Regions from separate parts of the Kribbella sp. NPDC048837 genome, predicted to be linked through region 3. Evidence: riboswitches for the same ligand, from Rfam matches in the RefSeq annotation. Region 3 holds a riboswitch; each other region holds the start of a gene.

Region 1 (5,663 bases), 980 kb from region 3:
CGCAGCGCCTCGCGGAGATGTTCCTCGGCCGGCCCGAACAGTCCCTGGTCGCGCTCGATGCATCCCAGGTGGTTGAGGGCGTGGCCGAGACCCGCCGCGTCATCGACACCGGCGAACACCTCGACAGATCGCCGTACGGCGTCCAGCGCTCCGGCCAGATCGCCCGCCAGTCGGTGGGCGTCGGCGAAGGCCGACAAGGCATAGCCACGGCCGAGGACGGCGCCGACCCGACGGCCGAGCAGGAAGGTCTCCTCGAACACCGGCACCATCGAGCCGTCGACGGGAGCGAGCGGCAGACACACCGTCACGGCGGGGAAGAACGGGCCGACGGTCGAGTCGATCACGCTCAGCCGCTCGAGGCACTCGGCGAATCGTTGCTGTGCGGGTTCCACGTCTTCCCGGAACAACGCGGCCATCGCGGCCAATTGCTGGGCGGCAGCGGCGACGGGTGCGGCTCCCAGCGAATCGGCCTGCGCGAGCGCTTCCGTTGCGGTCTGCTCGATCTCGTTGAGATCCCCGCTCCCGAGGAGAAGAGTGCCGCGCAGGACCCGGGCGGACACGATGTCGGTCGGATCATCTGACTGCTCGGCGACCGCGACACCTTGGTCTCCAAGACCTGGGAGCCGATCGCTCAGACCACTCCGCGCGTCCAGGACCGCCAGTGCGAAGATCGCCCGCACCCGATCCCGGGACGGTACGACGGCCACGTCGAGAATGCGTTCGAGCCAGCCGGCGCCTTCGGCGAAATGACCCCGCGCCAGCCAGTACTGCGAGAGGTTCACCCCCAGCAGCAATGCCCGCTGGTGATCGTGACGCACCGCCCACGCGAGGGCGGCGCGGAGGTTGTCGTGGTCGAGGTCGAGCGACTGCGGGCGTTCGACGACGACGCTGGCGCGTTCCGGATCCTGGGCGCAGGCCAGGTCCAGGAAGTGCTCGAAGTGCGCTGTCTCCAGCGGTTCGACCTCATGCGCGGCGACGAGTCGCTCGCGCGCGAACTGCCGGATGGTCTCCAGCAGGCGATAGCGGGAACGAGGACCGTCGTGGTCGACCAGCAACAAGGACTTGTCGACCAGGCGACCGAGGCCGTCCAGCACGTCCGCGGCGGGTATCCGATCGTCCGCGCACACCTCCTCGGCCGATGGCAACGAGAAGCTCCCGGCGAAGACGGCGAGCCGCCGCAGCAGGATCTGCTCGTCGTCCGACAGCAAGGCGTGGCTCCACTCGAGCGCGGCCCGCAACGTCGCATGCCGAGTGATCTCACCGTGCCGGCCGAGCAGCGGAAGCGCCTGGCTCAACCGCTCCGCGATCTCCGCCGGCTCGAGGTGCGATGCGCGGGCGGCGGCCAGTTCCAGGGCGAGGGGAATGCCGTCGAGACGACGACAGATCTCCACCACCGGCGCCGCGTTGTCCGCATCGAGCACGAAGCCGGGCCGGACGTCCTGGGCCCGGTCGACGAAGAGCCGTACCGAAGCCAGCGTCCCGAGCCGGCTCAGGTCACTGGCATCCTCCGGCTCCGGAAGCTCGAGTGAGGGCACCCGGAAGGTCACCTCGCCCGGCGTGTGCAGCGGCTCGCGGCTCGTCGCGAGCACGGTGACGCCGGGGCAGTTTCGCAGTACTGCGCTCGCGAGGCCGGCACAGGCCGCGAGCAGGTGTTCGCAGCTGTCCAGTACAAGGAGGAGTTTTCGGGGCGCCAGGCGGGTGATCAGTGTGCGCAACGAATCCGAGCCCGCTGCCGGGTCCAGTCCCAGTGCGGCCGCGACCGTGTCGGGGACGAGCCGCGGATCCGCCACCGGGACCAGGTCGGCGATCCAGATGCCATCGGCGTACGAGTCGAGCAGCCGCCGAGCGGCCTCCTCCGCCAGCCGCGTCTTGCCCGCGCCGCCGACCCCGGTGAGCGTCACCAGCCGGCCGCGCTCCAGGAGGCGGTGTACGTCGGCGATCTCGCGCTCGCGTCCGACGAAGCTCGTCAGCACCGGGGCGAGGTTGTGGCGGGGCCGGATCGGTGCCTCTCCGGTCAGGAGGTCGCGGTAGACGCGTTGCGTCTCCGGGTCCGGGTCGGTGCCGTACGTCGTACGCAGGTCCGTGCGGAGGCGTTCGTACTGCGCCAACGCCTCCGATGATCGGCCCATCGCCGCGTGACGCCGCATCAGGTCGCGGACGGCACGCTCGTGGAGCGAGTCGATGGCGAGCGCCCGTTGGAGCGCATCGAGCGCCTCGACGTCGTTCTCGGTCGCCTCCGCGAGGTCCACGAGGAGGTCGCAGAAGGTCGCTCGCAGTTCCGAGCGTGGACGGTCGGCCCAGTCCTCGAAGCGGTCCTCGGGGAGCAGGTCTCCGCCGTACGCCGCTACCGCGGTCCGGAGGTCGCCCAGGTCACCGCTGGTCCGCGCCGTCGCGGCCAGCCGTTCGAACGTCCGTACGTCGACCTCGACGAGACCGTCCGCGAGCAGAACCACGAAGTCGTCGCGCAGTTCGAGCAGACCGTTGCTCGGCGCCTCGCCCGCGAGCGCGCGACGGGCGACGTGCAGTGCCTGATGGAGATTGTTGACCGCGGACATCGGCGGCCGGTCGGGCCACAGTTCCTCGAGCAGTACGTCGCGATGCAGCCGCTGATCCCGCGTCAACGCCAGCATCTTGACCAGCGTCCGCGCCTTCCGCAGACGCCAGACCTGGCCATCGACGGGTTGTCCCCCTCGATCGACCCCGAAACCCCCGAGCAGCCGGATCCGCACCATCGCCCTCCCCCGACGAGCGTAGACACAGTTCCCTACGTCGCAACCACCTTCCTGGTTCAGCCGGCGTGCGCCGAGTAGACCAAGGCGACGGTCCCGGAGGGGAAGGACCTCGCACTGCGCAGGGTCAGCGTCCTGCGATCGACCACGTCGGAGAACTTCGATCCGCCACGGCCGACGACCGCGGGGTTGAGCTTGAGCCAGTACTCGTCGACGAGATCCGCGGTGACGAGCGCGCGTACGGTCTGTACTCCGCCGAACACCACCAGGCCGCCGCCGGTGGACTCCTTCAACCGGCGAATGTGCTCGTCCAGTCGGCTTCAATCCGCTTTCACTGAGCCGGCCAGTTGGGACGCGTCGGGCCAGGACATGCGCAGGCACTTGGGCGTGCCGTTGAGGCGGGTCGGGTCTCCGCCGGGTGGCGGCACGGTGGCCGTTTCCACCCGGGTGCCTCCGGCCGCTCGGTAGAAGTGCTGCCCGTCGGTGTTCTGCTGCAGCACCCACAGGTACATCGCGTTGCTGGTCGCCTGGTCGATGACGGCTCGGGCGGCCCGCGCCAGAAGCTGAGTGCCGATACCGGTACGACGCTGGCGATAGTCGACATGCAGATTGTCGACAAGGCTGCCCCATCGCGGGTCCTTGTCGAACTCGGCGTGGACGAAGCCCGCCAGCAGGCCGTCGTCCTCGGCGAGGATGGTGGCGGCGTTGCTCGGCGCTGCCAACCGCGCTGACCAGACCGCGCGTCGGTCGGTGTCGATGTCCCCATCCAGGAACGAGTCCGCGTACGCACCCCGGTAGTGCCGGCGCCAGCTGTCGGCGTGCAGCAACGCGACCTTCTCGGCGTCCTGTGCGGTGGCCGAACGAAACTCCATCCCGAACCTCCCACTCGCGGCTTGCCCGGCACTCCTGTGCCGAACCAGGTCCTCACCCGGGGCACCCCACCCACGAGGAGGGTTGCCGACCAGCAAGCCGGGGCTATCCGCTGGCACTCATGACCACGCCGAAACCGTAGCAGCCGGCCGGCGCCACCAAGATCATTTCTCACCACCGCCACCACGAGGACTGAGGTCTCAGCCGACGCCGACTGATTGGTGGGTGGGGTCGATGACGGCTACTACGCGTTCGTGGTCTCGGGGGTAGGGGACGCCGGTGTACTTGGTGGCTAGTTGGTCGACGATCTCCCAGGCCTCGTCGCCCTCGAGCCATTCGACGACTCGGCCGCGGATGACGACGGGTTCGAAGGGGTTGTCGACGGGGGCGATGGACAGTGCGAGTCGTGGGTCGCGGCGGAGGTTGCGGGCTTTGCGCATGCCGGGTCCGGTGAAGAAGACGACCTGGTCGCCGCGGGCGCCGACGTACACGGGCGTGGTGTGGGGTGAACCGTCGGGGAGGACGGTGGCGAGGTGGGCGATCGAGGTGCTGTCGAGGACGCGGCGTACGGCGGGGTCGAGCATGTGGTGCTCCTTCCGGGAAGCGGTCAGCGGGGGTTACCGGCGCGCCACGCGACATAGTCGGCGACCGCCTTGGCGACGTCGAAGTCCGGCTCGAAGCCGGTGTCTCGGGTCAGCCGGGTGATGTCGAGATAGGGATCGGCGCCAGGCCCGGCCTCTCGCCCGGGCAGCAGGTCGAGCTGCAGACCGGGCGTGATCGCCTGCAGCGCCTCGGCGAACTCGCGGTTCGTGTACGGCCGTCCGCTGGACACGTTGTAGGTGTCGTGCCGCAGGGTCTCCGTGGTCGTGAGGAGCGCGATCGCGCGTCCGGCGTCCGGTGCGTAGCAGGAGTCGCCGCCGTCGTCGGCGTACAGCGGCTCCGGCTTCTCGCCGCGGAGTACGGCGCTGATGTACGGCGGGATGTGGAAGAACGGCGTCTCCGGATCGACGAGCGGTCCCCAGATGGTCCCGATCCGGAGCACCACCGGTTGGACACCACTGCCCTGGAGGCTGTGCGTGGTGAGCGGCTCGACGGCCTTCTTGAACGCGATGATCAGGTGCGGCAGCTCCGCGGTCGGCAGCGCGAGCTCCTCGTGCCACGGGATCTCGGTGCGCCCGACGTACGCACCGAGGCTGCTGGCGGCGGCGAACCTTCGCACGCCCCAGGTGCGCGCGGCGTCGAGCGCATTGAGCAGACCGGTCAGGTCCGTGCGGAAGAAGCGGACGGGATCCTCGTCGGGAATGGAGCCGGCGAGATGGACGATGTCGCTGATCTCGTGTCGATCGGCGAACGCGAGGAACGCGTCCCGGTCGGTGACGTCGAGGGATTCCACGGTGACCCGGCCGGCGAGGAACGACGGAACATCGGTACGGCGGTGCGTGGTCACGACGACCTCATGTCCCAGGTCGACGAGCGCGCGGGCGGTGTGGGCGCCGATCATCCCCAGCCCGCCGGTCACCAGGATCATCGGACGACCTCGTAGTGCAGGTGAGTCACGCCGGGCGCGGGGATGGCCTCCGCCAGCCGGAGCCGCACGTGCTTCGGGAGGTCCTGGAAGAAGCTCCGACCGCCGCCGAGCAGCACCGGCACCTGGTGCAGGATCACCTCGTCGACGAGATCCGCTTCGAGTGCGGACGTCAGTACGCCGCCGCCCATCAGCGCAACATCCTTGTCACCGGCAACCGCGCGAGCCGCCGCGACCGCGTCCTCGATGCCGGTGGTGACGAGCGTCTGCCGCTCGCCGATCTCCGGCGCGGGCCGGTGACTGAGTACGAACAGCGGCGCCGTCGGATGCGGACCACCGCCGCCCCAGTGCCCGGAGTGCTCGTACGTCGTACGCCCCGAAACGGTCGCCCCCACCCGCGCCGCGATGATGTCGAAGAACCTCGCACTCGGCTCGCTCAACGTGAACCCATCGAACACCCGGCTCGGCGTGTCCCCGTCGAAGTACCAGTCGAACAACATCCCCGCGTCACCCAGCCCACGCCCGAACTCCTCGACACC
Region 2 (5,663 bases), on a different contig from region 3:
ATACCGATCCAGACCTTCACCACACCGCGACCGAGAGCGATCATGGCGGCCGCGAACGGGCCCGGTCCGCTGTTTTTGGGCGTGCTGGTCCGCGCAGCGGTGGATCCACCGCGCTTCGCGCTCTGCCCACGCTTCTGGGCGCCTGACGGACGGGAGCGTCCACCAGCAGCCGAACGGGCCGTACCCGGCCGTTTGGCTGCCGACTTCTGCGCCCGCGCCGGGGAAGACGTGCGGGTCGCCATGTCTAGCAGGCTACCCCGATTACCTCTCGAGTCCCACGTGTCACACGCCGATCACGCTGCCCCATCCGTAGCGTCACAGCGCTGCCACTCTCCTGCGCAACCGGGCCGCATGCCACAGGACGACGTACCAGCCGAGCGTGGCCAGACCGCCCGACACGAGCCCGGTCAGGGCCAGTCGTACGGCGGCGTCGCCCGCGAAACCGCCCTCGGACCGGCCCAGCTGTACGACGACTCCGGTCGCGCCGAGGACGACTCCCGCGACCAGTACGACGTACCGGGCCCAGGGCGGGACGTGGTCACCGGGAGTGACGGAATGCGGTTCGGTCCGGCCGTACCAGCGGTAGAGCCAGATGGCGAGGACGACGCAGCCGGCGACCGTACTGACGTACTGGAGGATGCGGCTCGCATCCCGGTGCGTGAAGAAATCCCACAGGACGTGGGTGAACGCGCCGACCGCGGCGGAGACCAGCGTCCACAGGAGGACTGAGGGCGAGGGAAGGCGGAGCTGAGTCCGGGGTGACTGGAGCCGGGCAGCGAGCGCGGGCGGCGCCAGAGCGAGCAGGGGGCGCTTGAGAACCAGGTTGAAGACCACGAGCAGGATTAGAGCCAGCAGCGGGTCCAGCCACAGTGCCGACGAGAACTTGTGCGTGAGGGTCAGCGTGAGGTTGCCGTCGATCTCCTGGGTGGCGAACCGGTAGATCGGGTCGAGGTAGAGGAGATCGGGTGCCACCGCGCCGGCCACGAGCGCCGAGGGCACGAAGGGCCGGCGGACGAGCGGGAGGACGGCTGCGGGGTGAGCGAGCGTGAACGGCACGCCCCGGAGCCTAAAAGAGCCGGAGGTCTCGTCAGGCCCCGGTGGTTCCGTCGAGTTGCTCTCGCACCAGGTCGGCGTGGCCGCAGTGGCGGGCGTACTCGCCGATGAGGTGGATGTAGATCATCCGCAGCGTCGACTCCGTCCCACCGAAGGTGAAGCGATCGTCGAGCGACCGGCCCGCCGCGGCGTCGTCGGAAAGCTTCCACTCGGCGATCAAACCCTCGTACGCCGCCTGTGCCTCAGCCGGATCGATGCGCTCGAAGTCGGCGTCCTTCCCCAGCTCCAGAGGGAACACCGGCTCGGCCGGGTCCACCGCGAAGTGGATGCGGAACCAGATCCGCTCCACCTTGGTCAGATGCCGGATCAGACCGAGCAGTGAGAGGTTGGACGGCGACGACGGCCGCTCGGCCAACTGCTCGGCGGTCAGGCCCGCGCACTTGACCAGCAGCGTGGTGCGATAGAAATCCAGATAACCCTGCAGCAACTCCCGCTCCGGCGCGATCAGCGAACCGTCCGGTCGCTCGACCGCAGGTGCTCTCCAGGTCATCCTCATCCTCTGTCTTCACATTGGCCAAGCTCATCGCGGTGGGTGTGTCCACGATGTGTTCGCCTATCTCATCACATGAGATAGGCGCTGGCGCAGGTCGTGGCCGGTTCGTTACCGTTCTCGGCAGGTCATGAGTGTCAGCGTGAAGCCCCGGCTTGCTGGCCGGCAACCCTCCTCCGCGGTGGGGTGCCCCGGGTGAAGACCAGGCCGTGCGGATACCCCGCTCGGCAAGCGCGGACTTCCCGGGAGCAGCAGCATGTCGATCCTCTCCATCCTCGAGCCGGCCAGTACGACGACCCAGCGGCCGACGGTCGCCCGGCTCGTCACCGGCAGCATCCCCGCCACGGTCGGGTCGGACCTGCTGGTCCCGCTGGCCGACGGCCGGGTCACCGACTACGCGAACTTCGACCACGGAGCCAGTGCGCCGTGTCTGGAGTCGGTCCGGGCCAGCGTCGAGGCCGCACTGCCGTCGTACGCGTCGGTGCACCGCGGCAACGGCTACGCGTCTCGCATCACCACCCAGTGGTACGAGCGCGCCCGCGCCGAGGTGCACACCTTCGTCGGTGCCCGCGCCGACGACCAGGTGATCTTCACCCGCCAGACCACCGACGCACTGAACCTCCTGGCCCACGCAGTGCCCCAGGACGCAACGGTCGTCGTCTTCGAGTCCGAGCACCACGCCGCTCTCCTCCCCTGGCCGAGCGAGCGGACCGTTCGCCTGGCGGCACCGACGAGCCCGACCGACGCCGTGACGAAGGTCGCCGACGCGCTCCGCGCGGCACCCGACGGCCCCCTGCTCGTAGTGATCACCGGCGCCTCGAACGTGACCGGTGAGATCTTCCCGATCGCGGAGATCGCCAAGGTCGCGAGGGCGCATGGCGCGCGGGTCTGTCTCGATGCCGCGCAACTGGCCCCGCACCGCCCGGTCGACATTGCCTCCCTGGATGTCGACTGGGTCGCGGTCTCCGGCCACAAGCTCTACGCGCCCTACGGTGCCGGTGCGCTGATCGGCCGCTCCGATTGGCTCGACGCCGCCGACCCGTACCTGTACGGCGGAGGCGCGACCACCGCGGTCACCAACGACACCGTGGTCTGGACGACTGGCCCGGCGCGGCACGAAGGCGGCTCCCCCAACGTCATCGGCGCGATCGCCCTCGCCTCGGCGTGTGCCGCGATCAGCAAGCACCGGGACGCGATCGAGCAGCACGAGCGCAGCCTGCTCGCCCGGCTGCGCACCGGACTCGCTCAGGTCCCCGGCGTCACGACGTACTCGATCTTCGGTGAGGACGCGGACCGGGTCGGCACAGTGTGCTTCACCATCGCCGGTCTGAGCTCGACGCTGGTGTCCGCGGCGCTGAGCGCCGAGTACGGCATCGGTGTCCGCGACGGCAAGTTCTGTGCGCACCCGCTGGTCGGCCACCTCCTCGCCGACTCCCCCGAGCACGGTACGGCGGTCCGCGCGAGCCTCGGCCTCGGGACGACGCGGGAGCACGTGGACCGTCTCGTCAACGCCGTACGGACGCTGGCCGCCGGTGGACCGCGGTCGGAGTACGAGGACACCGACCACGGCTGTCAGCCCACCGACGACCCGCGGGACCTGCAGGCTCCGCGCATCTGGTAACGCCGGCCCTCCTACTGCTCAGGAGGTACGAGACCTACGTGGTGAGCAGCGAACGCCAGTAGGTCGGCCCATTCCGCCGCGACCATCGCGGCGGGCTTGCCGAAGCCGTGACCGGTGTTGACCTCGACCCGGGTCAAGACAGGTGCGGACGAGGACTGGGCATTCTGCAGCTCGGCGATGAACTTGTGGCTGTGCAACGGCACCACCCGGTCGTCGTGGTCACCGGTGACCACGAGAGTCGCCGGGTACGACGTACCGTCGCTCAGCTGATGCAATGGTGAGTAAGCCAGCAGGTCCTCGAACTGCGATGCGTCGTCCGGATGGCCGAAGTCAGAGGCCCATGCGGCGCCCACTGTGAACAGGTGGAACCGCAGCATGTCCATCACCCCCACACCGGGCAGTGCGACCGCGAACAGGTCCGGACGCTGGGTCATGGCCGCGCCCACGAGCAGACCGCCGTTGCTGCGACCGTGGATCGCGAGCTGCGCGGAGGTGGTCACTCCGGTGTCCCGCAGGTGCTCGGCGACGGCGATGAAGTCGTCGAACACGTTCTGCTTGTTCTTGAGCCGGCCGGCGTCGTGCCAGTCGCTGCCGTACTCACCGCCGCCACGCAGGTTCGCGATCACCAGCACGCCGCCGGCCTCGAGCCAGGCCGGCCATCCGGGCTTGTAGTCGGCCAGGATCGGGATGCGGAAGCCGCCGTACCCGTAGAGCAGCGTCGGGCGCGGCTGCGAGAAGTCCAGGTCGGAGCGGGTGATCAGGAAGTACGGCACCTCGCGGCCGAGCTCCACGCGCCGCGTCACCGTGACCGATGGCGAGGTGAATCCGCCCGATCCACGGACGAGCTCAGGCAGTGCCTGGACGTCGCCGGAGTCGGACGAGACGACGTACGACACCGTGGGATCGGTCGTGGTCGACAAGCCGATGAAGAGCTCGTCGTACTCGGGGCTGGCGTTGAAGCCGACCGCTCCCCCGCCCGGTACGTCGATCACCCGGGCATCCGACCCGTCGAGTGCGTACAGGGTCAGCACCGGCTGCGCGTCCACCAGCGTCAGCGTGGCCAGTCCGGCCGCCGTGCCGCGGACAGCCTGCAGTGTCGCCTCGCCCTCCGGGATGAGGTCGACGAACGAGCCGTCCAGCGACGCGAGCACCACCCGGCCACGCGGAGCATCCCGGTCGGTCCGGAGCACCAACTGGTCGCCGGACATCCGCACGAAGCCGATCTCGTCCTCGAACGTGTCCACGACCTTCACCGGCTCGCCGAACCCGTCGGAGGTGATCGGGTAGACCCAGAGCCGGCTGCCAGGATCGGTGCCCTCGTTGATGTGCACCATGAGGTAGCGATCGTCCTCGGACACCTCCGGCGTGATGAAGTACCGGTCCTGGTCCGGGAAGCTCAGCACCAGCTCGTCCTCGGACTGCGGTGTGCCGACCTTGTGCAGCATCAGCCGGCCACCGGTCAGCGTCTTGGTCTCGGTGCCCTCGCTGCGACCACTGGCCGGATAGTGCAGATAGAGGTACGCCGAACTGTCCGGGAGCCACGTGGCTTCACAGAACTTCGCCTCCGTCACCACGTCGTCGACGGGCGTGCCCGTGGCGATGTCGAGCAGCCGGAACGTCGTCCAGTCGCTGCCGCTCTCGTTGACGCCGTACGCGAAGTACTTGCCGTCCGGACTGACTGTGAACGAGCCCAGCGAGTCAGTGCCGTCCGCGGACAGAGTGTTCGGGTCGATCAGCACCCGGCCACCGGTGAGCAGGTCTTCGAGGGACTCCGCGACGTACACCACGTCCTGTGCCTGGGTGCCGTCGTTGCGGCCGACCAGGTACCAACCGGCCTTCTTCGCGGGGACTCCGGCGCGGGGACGCGCGAGAATCGCGGACATGGTGGCCTGGAACCACGGTCGCTCGGGATAGCCCGAAAGCTCGGCCTGGGTGAACTCGTTCTGCCGTCGGACCCAGTCCTGGGTGTCGGGTGCGTCGGGGTCTTCCAGCCAGCGGTACGGATCGGCGATCTGCTGGCCGTGCAGCGTCTCGACCACATCGTCGCGGCGGCTCTCCGGATAGGTCATGCGGACAAACCTAACCGGCGAACCTAGTCGGCCAACGCTGCTTTCAGCAGAAGCTCGAACGTCGGACGCGGATCGACGTCGTCGTGCCGGGCGATGCGATGCAGGATCAGCCCTTCGGAGGCCGCTGCGATCGCCCGAGCGGCCTCGCGGGGGTGTAGCGACCCGAGTTCTGCCAGGGCCGCGGTGGCGATGGTCTCCAGGACCTCGCGTCCGCGGGACAGCCCCTCCCGCAGCACGGGATCGTGACTGCCCTCCAGGAACAGGACCAGCCGCGCGGTGGTCCGTACCCGATTGACCCGGGTGATGTGGTCGAACAGTCCGCACATCACGTCGACGAACTCGTCGGCCGTGGCCGGGGTGAAGGCCGAAC
Region 3 (5,663 bases):
TTGCCACCCGGTCATGGCTCAGTATGCGGTTCTGTCCGTGGCGTGAGTAAGACTTGGCGGGTGAGTTCGGTGGTGCGGGTCTGGCGGGCAGGGCGGGTGGTGGATCCGCATTCGGTGATCGGAGGGCTGCGGAAGGGGCCGGGCGATCCGGCGTACGTGTTCGACCCCGTGCGGCGGACGGTGTGGCGGGCCACGCGCACGCCCGACGGGCCGGTGCTGCTGCGGTTGACGCCGTACGCCGGGGAGGTGGAGGCCGAGGCATGGGGGCCGGGGGCTTCGTGGGCGCTGGACGGGGTGCCGGAGTTGCTGGGGGAGGCCGACAGCTGGGACGGGTTCGAGCCGTTGCCGGAGCATCGGGCGCTGGTGGACGCGGCCCGGCGGTTCCCGCATGTCCGGGTGCCGCGGACGCGGGCGGTGTTCGAGGCGATGGCGGCCGCGGGGATCGAGCAGGTCGTCACGGGCAAGGAGGCGTTCCGGGCGTGGCGGCTGCTGCTGCGCGAGTACGGCGAACCCGCGCCGGGCCCGAGTGGTCCGGACGGACGGGTGATGATGGTGCCGCCCGCGCCGGAGGAGTGGCGAGTGATCCCGTCCTGGCAGTGGCTCCGGGCCGGTGTGGAGGGCCGCCGGTCGCGGGTGGTCGTGACCGCCGCGACCCGGGCCAAGGCGCTCGAGCGGACGCTGGAGCTGACCGACTCCGCCGAGATCGAACGCCGGCTGCGATCACTGCCCGGTGTCGGGGTGTGGACGGCCGCCGAGGTCCGCCAGCGGGCACACGGCGACGCGGACGCGTTCTCGTTCGCCGACTACCACGTGTCCCGCAACGTCTCCTACGCCCTCATCGGCGAGGAGCTGGACGACGACGGCTGCGCCGAGCTGATCGAGCCGTATCGCGGCCATCGGTTCCGCGTCCAGCGCCTCCTCGAACTGGCCGGCATCGGTCACCCGCGCTTCGGCCCGCGCAAGTCCCTGCCCACCCATACTCCGGGCGCAACGCATCGCTTGAGGTAGCCATGGGCACCGGACCCCCACGATGACGATCGACGGGGACGGGCTGTACCTGGTGGCCGGCCTGGCCTTGCTGCTCGGCGCCGTCCTGCCCCGACTCCTGCGCCGGTACGCCGTCTCCGCGCCGATCGCCTTCCTCGGCGCCGGCCTGCTCCTAGGTCTCGCGGTCGACCGGCAGCACCTCAGCCCGCTCGCCGAGCCCGGGATCACCGAGCACCTGGCCGAGCTGACCATCCTCGTCGCGTTGATGGGCGTCGGGCTGGCGATCGACCGCCCGATCGGCTGGCGGCGCTGGAGCGTCACCTGGCGGCTGCTCTTCGTCGCCATGCCCGCCTGCATCGCGGCGGTCGCCGGCGTCGGCTGGGGACTCGGCCTGGCTCCCGCGACCGCGCTCCTGGTGGGGGCCATCCTCGTACCGACCGACCCGGTGCTCGCGTCCGACGTTCAGGTGCAAGGCCCGACCACCGGCGAGGGCGCAGAGCCGGAGGAGGACGACGAGGTCCGCTTCGCACTCACCTCGGAGGCGGGGCTGAACGACGGCCTGGCCTTCCCCTTCGTCTACGCCGCCGTCTTCGCCGCCACCAAGGGCGCGGTCGGCAACTGGGCTCTCGAGTGGTTCGCCTGGGACCTGGTCGGCCGGACCCTGATCGGTGTCGCGGTCGGAGCCGGGGCGGGCTGGCTGCTCGGCAAGATGGCCTTCTCCGCGCCGTCGCGCACCTTCCGGCTGGCGGACGCGCGGGAGCCGGTTCTGGCGCTCGCGATGACGCTGGGTGTCTACGGCCTCGCCCAGGTGCTGCACGGCTACGGGTTCGTCGCGGTCTTCGTCGCCGCACTGGCGCTGCGGGCGGCCGAACGCAGCCACGACTTCCATGAGGAACTGCACGGTTTCGTCGAGCAACTCGAGCACATCCTCACCTGGGGGATCCTGCTGCTGCTCGGAGTGGCGATCACGGCCGGGTTGCTCAAGCCGCTGACCCTGTCCGGCGTCGCGATCGGGCTCCTGCTGGTGCTGGTGATCCGTCCGCTGACCGCCTGGGTCTCGCTGGCCGGAACGCCGATGCGCCGGTCGGAGCGGTGGGTGACGGCCGTGTTCGGCGTCCGCGGGGTCGGTTCGGTGTTCTACCTGGCGTACGCCGGAGCCGACTTCGGCACGGACCTGCCGTGGCTGTGGGCGACGGTCGGCTTCACTGTCGTGCTGAGCGTCGTCGTGCACGGGATCGCGGCGACACCGCTGATGCGGATGCTCGACGTACGCCGCGATCGGGCCGCCTGAGCGCTCCGGCGGAGCTGAGATCTAGCGTCTCGGATGCTGGGAACGGAAGACACAATATGGACCCGATTGGGTAGTCTCGGGGGAGCTCATCCAGAGGGACTGAGGGAAACGGCCCGTTGAAGTCCCGGCAACCCTCCCCGTCGAGGCCCCGTCCTGGGGGTGACTCGCGGCGGAACGGTGCCAAATCCGTCCCGCGCCGAGATCCGGCCCCCGGGGAAGATGAGAGGGGAACCTCACTCATGAGCCTGACCGCCGCCACCCACACGATCCGTGAAGGTGCCTTCGGCAACGGTACGCACCTGAGCTGTCGCGCCTGTGGGGCGAAGTCGCCGCTCGGTCCGTTCTACGCCTGTATGGAGTGCTTCGGTCCGCTCGAGGTCGGGTACGAGTACCCGACGATCACCCGCGAGCAGATCGAGGCCGGTCCCAAGAACATCTGGCGCTACCAGCCACTGCTGCCCGTCCCGGTGGACGTGGCCAGCTTCCCGAACACCGAGCCCGGCTACACCCGGCTCGTCGACGCGCAGAACCTCGCCCGCGAGCTGGGTCTGCGCAAGCTGTGGGTGAAGGACGACTCCGGCAACCCGACCCACTCCTTCAAGGACCGGGTTGTCGCAAGTGCACTCAGTGCCACCCGCGAGCTCGGCATGACGGTCTTCGCCTGCCCGTCCACCGGCAACCTGGCCAACGCGGTCGCCGCGGCCGCCGCCCGGGCCGGCATCCGCTCGGTCGTGTTCATCCCGCACGACCTCGAGCGCCCGAAGGTGATCACCACCGCCGTGTACGGCGGCACCCTGGTGGCCGTCGAGGGCAACTACGACGACGTGAACAAACTGGCCTCCGAGATCGCCGGCGAGGAGGAGGGCTGGGCGTTCGTCAACGTCAACGTCCGCCCGTACTACTCCGAAGGCTCCAAGACCCTGGCCTTCGAGATCGCCGAGCAGCTCGGCTGGCGGCTGCCGCAGCAGATCGTCATCCCGGTCGCGTCCGGATCCCAGCTGACCAAGATCGACAAGGGCTTCACCGAGCTCGGCAAGCTCGGCCTGGTCGACGCCACCGACTACAAGGTGTACGGCGCCCAGGCCACCGGCTGCTCGCCCGTCGCCCAGGCGTTCCGCGACGGCCACGACGTGGTCAAGCCGGTCAAGCCGGACACCATCGCCAAGTCGCTCGCGATCGGCAACCCGGCCGACGGGCCTTACGTCCTGGACGTCGCCCGCCGTACCGGTGGAGCGATCGAGGACGTCAGCGACGAAGAGGTCGTCGAGGGCATCCAGTTGCTGGCCCGGACCGAGGGCATCTTCGCCGAGACCGCGGGCGGGGTGACCGTCGCGACGCTGAAGAAGCTGATCGCGACCGGCCAGCTCGACCCCGAGGCCGAGACGGTGATCATCAACTCCGGCGACGGGCTGAAGACGCTCGACGCCGTGGCCGACCGGGTCGGCCCCAAGGTGACCATCCCCGCGTCGTACGACGCCTTCGTGAAGGCAGGCCTGCAGTGAGTGTGAGCGTACGGGTCCCGACCATCCTGCGGCCCTACACCCAGGGCGTCTCCGAGGTCTCCGCCGAGGGCGCGACGCTGATCGAGGTGCTGGACTCGCTGGACGGCTCCTACCCCGGGATCAAGGGCCGGGTGCTGGACGAGTCGGGCGAGCTGCGCCGGTTCGTGAACGTGTACGTCGACGACGACGACGTACGCTTCGCCGACGGCCTGCAGACCTCGATCAAGGACGGCGGCCAGGTCTCGATCATCCCCGCGGTCGCGGGCGGCTGATCTTTCGGTAGTGGTTCTCCTGCCGGTGGTTCCGGGCGTCGTTCGTCCGGAACCACCGCTACCGTCGCCTGCATGGCGACGAAATGGACCATCGGCGGGGATGCCGCCGATCCGCAGCAGCTGGCGCGGTTCTGGGCCGCGGCCCTCGGGTACGTGATCGAGCCCGGATTCGACGATCCGGACGGCGCGGGGATCATCGATCCCGACGACGTGGGGCCGGCGATCGGCTTCCTCCGCGTCCCCGAGCCCAAGACCTCGAAGAACCGCCTGCACATCGACATCCGCGTGGCCGGCGAGACCCGCGACGCCGCGGCCGCCGGCCGGATGCGGTCGAAGGCCGCCGAGTTGGTGGCGCTGGGCGCCGTCGAGGTCCGCGAGGAGTTCTACGGCCCCGACGTCCTCGGCCACATCGTGATGCTGGACCCCGAAGGCAACGAGTTCTGCGTCGGTTAAGGTGCCGGAATGCGCGCTGTCGTCATCGATCAGTACGGCGTACTGCCTGAGGTGCGTGAGGTCCCGCAGCCCGAGGCCGCCGAGGGAGCGGTAGTCCTGAAGGTCGAGGCCACCGGTCTGTGCCGGAGCGACTGGCACGGGTGGATGGGCCACGACTCCGACATCGTTCTCCCGCACGTCCCCGGCCACGAGCTCGCCGGCACCATCGCCGCCGTCGGTGCTGGGGTCGCCGGTTGGGACGTCGGCGATCGGGTCACGACGCCGTTCATCTGTGCGTGCGGAACGTGCGAACAATGCCGCGAGGGCAACCAGCAAGTCTGCCCTCGTCAGCAGCAGCCTGGCTTCACGTACTGGGGTTCCTTCGCCGAGTACGTCGCCGTACCGTACGCGGCGGTGAACCTCGTGCGCCTCCCCGACGACTTGGACTTCGCCACCGCCGCCGGCCTGGGCTGCCGCTTCGCCACCTCCTTCCGCGCCGTCCACCAGGTCGGCCGCGTCGCTTCCGGTGAACGAGTGGCCGTCTTCGGCTGCGGCGGCGTGGGCCTGTCCGCGGTGATGATCGCCGCCGCCTTGGGCGCCGAGGTGATCGCCGTCGACACGAACCCGGATGCCTTGAAGCTCGCCCGCGAGTACGGCGCTTCCCACACCCTGCAGGCCTCGCCGAGCACGGTCGACGACATCCACGCCCTGGGCGGCGCCCACGTGACCATGGACGCGTTGGGCTCCAACGCCATCGTCCAACAGGCCCTGCAAGCCCTCCGCCCGCGCGGCCGCCACCTCCAGGTCGGTCTCCTCCCGTCCGGCGTCCAACTAGACGTCAGCCGCCTGATCGGCCAGGAACTCCAATGGCTCGGCAGCCACGGCATGCCCGCCCACGCCTACCCGGACATGCTGAACCTGGTTGCCTCAGGCAACCTCAAACCCTCGGACCTGATCACACGCACCATCACCCTCGCCGAAACCCCCGCCGCCCTCGCGGCCCTGTCCGACGGAACCCCAGCCGGCGTGACGATCATCAACCCGTAAGTACACCCACGCGTGCTACAGCGTCACTCCTTCGTCGCGCCCGCTCCGCGCGCTCCCACCCACCCCGTACCTTGCGGCCGACGCCCGCGATCTGCGCGCTGTCGCGCGCCCATTGACGACATGGGCCGGCGC

The links. A riboswitch is a leader RNA that binds a small molecule or an ion and turns the genes downstream of it on or off. The one in region 3 is predicted to bind S-adenosylmethionine.
Region 1: linked by a shared signal. The riboswitch ahead of ACZ6O0_RS08390 (GNAT family N-acetyltransferase) and the one ahead of thrC (threonine synthase) in region 3 are both predicted to bind S-adenosylmethionine.
Region 2: linked by a shared signal. The riboswitch ahead of ACZ6O0_RS19010 (aminotransferase class V-fold PLP-dependent enzyme) and the one ahead of thrC (threonine synthase) in region 3 are both predicted to bind S-adenosylmethionine.

The regions. Positions count from the first base shown of each region.
Region 1 covers NZ_JBVJHF010000002.1:90,849-96,511, forward strand. Annotated here, with positions in the region: gene ACZ6O0_RS08380 (BTAD domain-containing putative transcriptional regulator) at 1-2,732, opposite strand, end outside; gene ACZ6O0_RS08385 (dihydrofolate reductase family protein) at 2,789-3,043, opposite strand; gene ACZ6O0_RS08390 (GNAT family N-acetyltransferase) at 3,050-3,601, opposite strand; SAM riboswitch class IV at 3,614-3,726, opposite strand; gene ACZ6O0_RS08395 (TIGR03618 family F420-dependent PPOX class oxidoreductase) at 3,800-4,183, opposite strand; gene ACZ6O0_RS08400 (NAD-dependent epimerase/dehydratase family protein) at 4,207-5,127, opposite strand; gene ACZ6O0_RS08405 (dihydrofolate reductase family protein) at 5,124-5,663, opposite strand, start outside.
Region 2 covers NZ_JBVJHF010000003.1:714,797-720,459, forward strand. Annotated here, with positions in the region: gene ACZ6O0_RS18995 (FtsK/SpoIIIE family DNA translocase) at 1-44, opposite strand, end outside; gene ACZ6O0_RS19000 (DUF4184 family protein) at 316-1,056, opposite strand; gene ACZ6O0_RS19005 (DinB family protein) at 1,088-1,603, opposite strand; SAM riboswitch class IV at 1,730-1,843, shown strand; gene ACZ6O0_RS19010 (aminotransferase class V-fold PLP-dependent enzyme) at 1,860-3,224, shown strand; gene ACZ6O0_RS19015 (prolyl oligopeptidase family serine peptidase) at 3,236-5,293, opposite strand; gene ACZ6O0_RS19020 (TetR/AcrR family transcriptional regulator) at 5,317-5,663, opposite strand, start outside.
Region 3 covers NZ_JBVJHF010000002.1:1,068,153-1,073,815, forward strand. Annotated here, with positions in the region: gene ACZ6O0_RS13090 (DNA-3-methyladenine glycosylase family protein) at 61-1,008, shown strand; gene ACZ6O0_RS13095 (cation:proton antiporter) at 1,031-2,278, shown strand; SAM riboswitch class I at 2,362-2,504, shown strand; gene thrC (threonine synthase) at 2,518-3,780, shown strand; gene ACZ6O0_RS13105 (ubiquitin-like small modifier protein 1) at 3,777-4,052, shown strand; gene ACZ6O0_RS13110 (VOC family protein) at 4,125-4,505, shown strand; gene ACZ6O0_RS13115 (zinc-dependent alcohol dehydrogenase family protein) at 4,515-5,531, shown strand.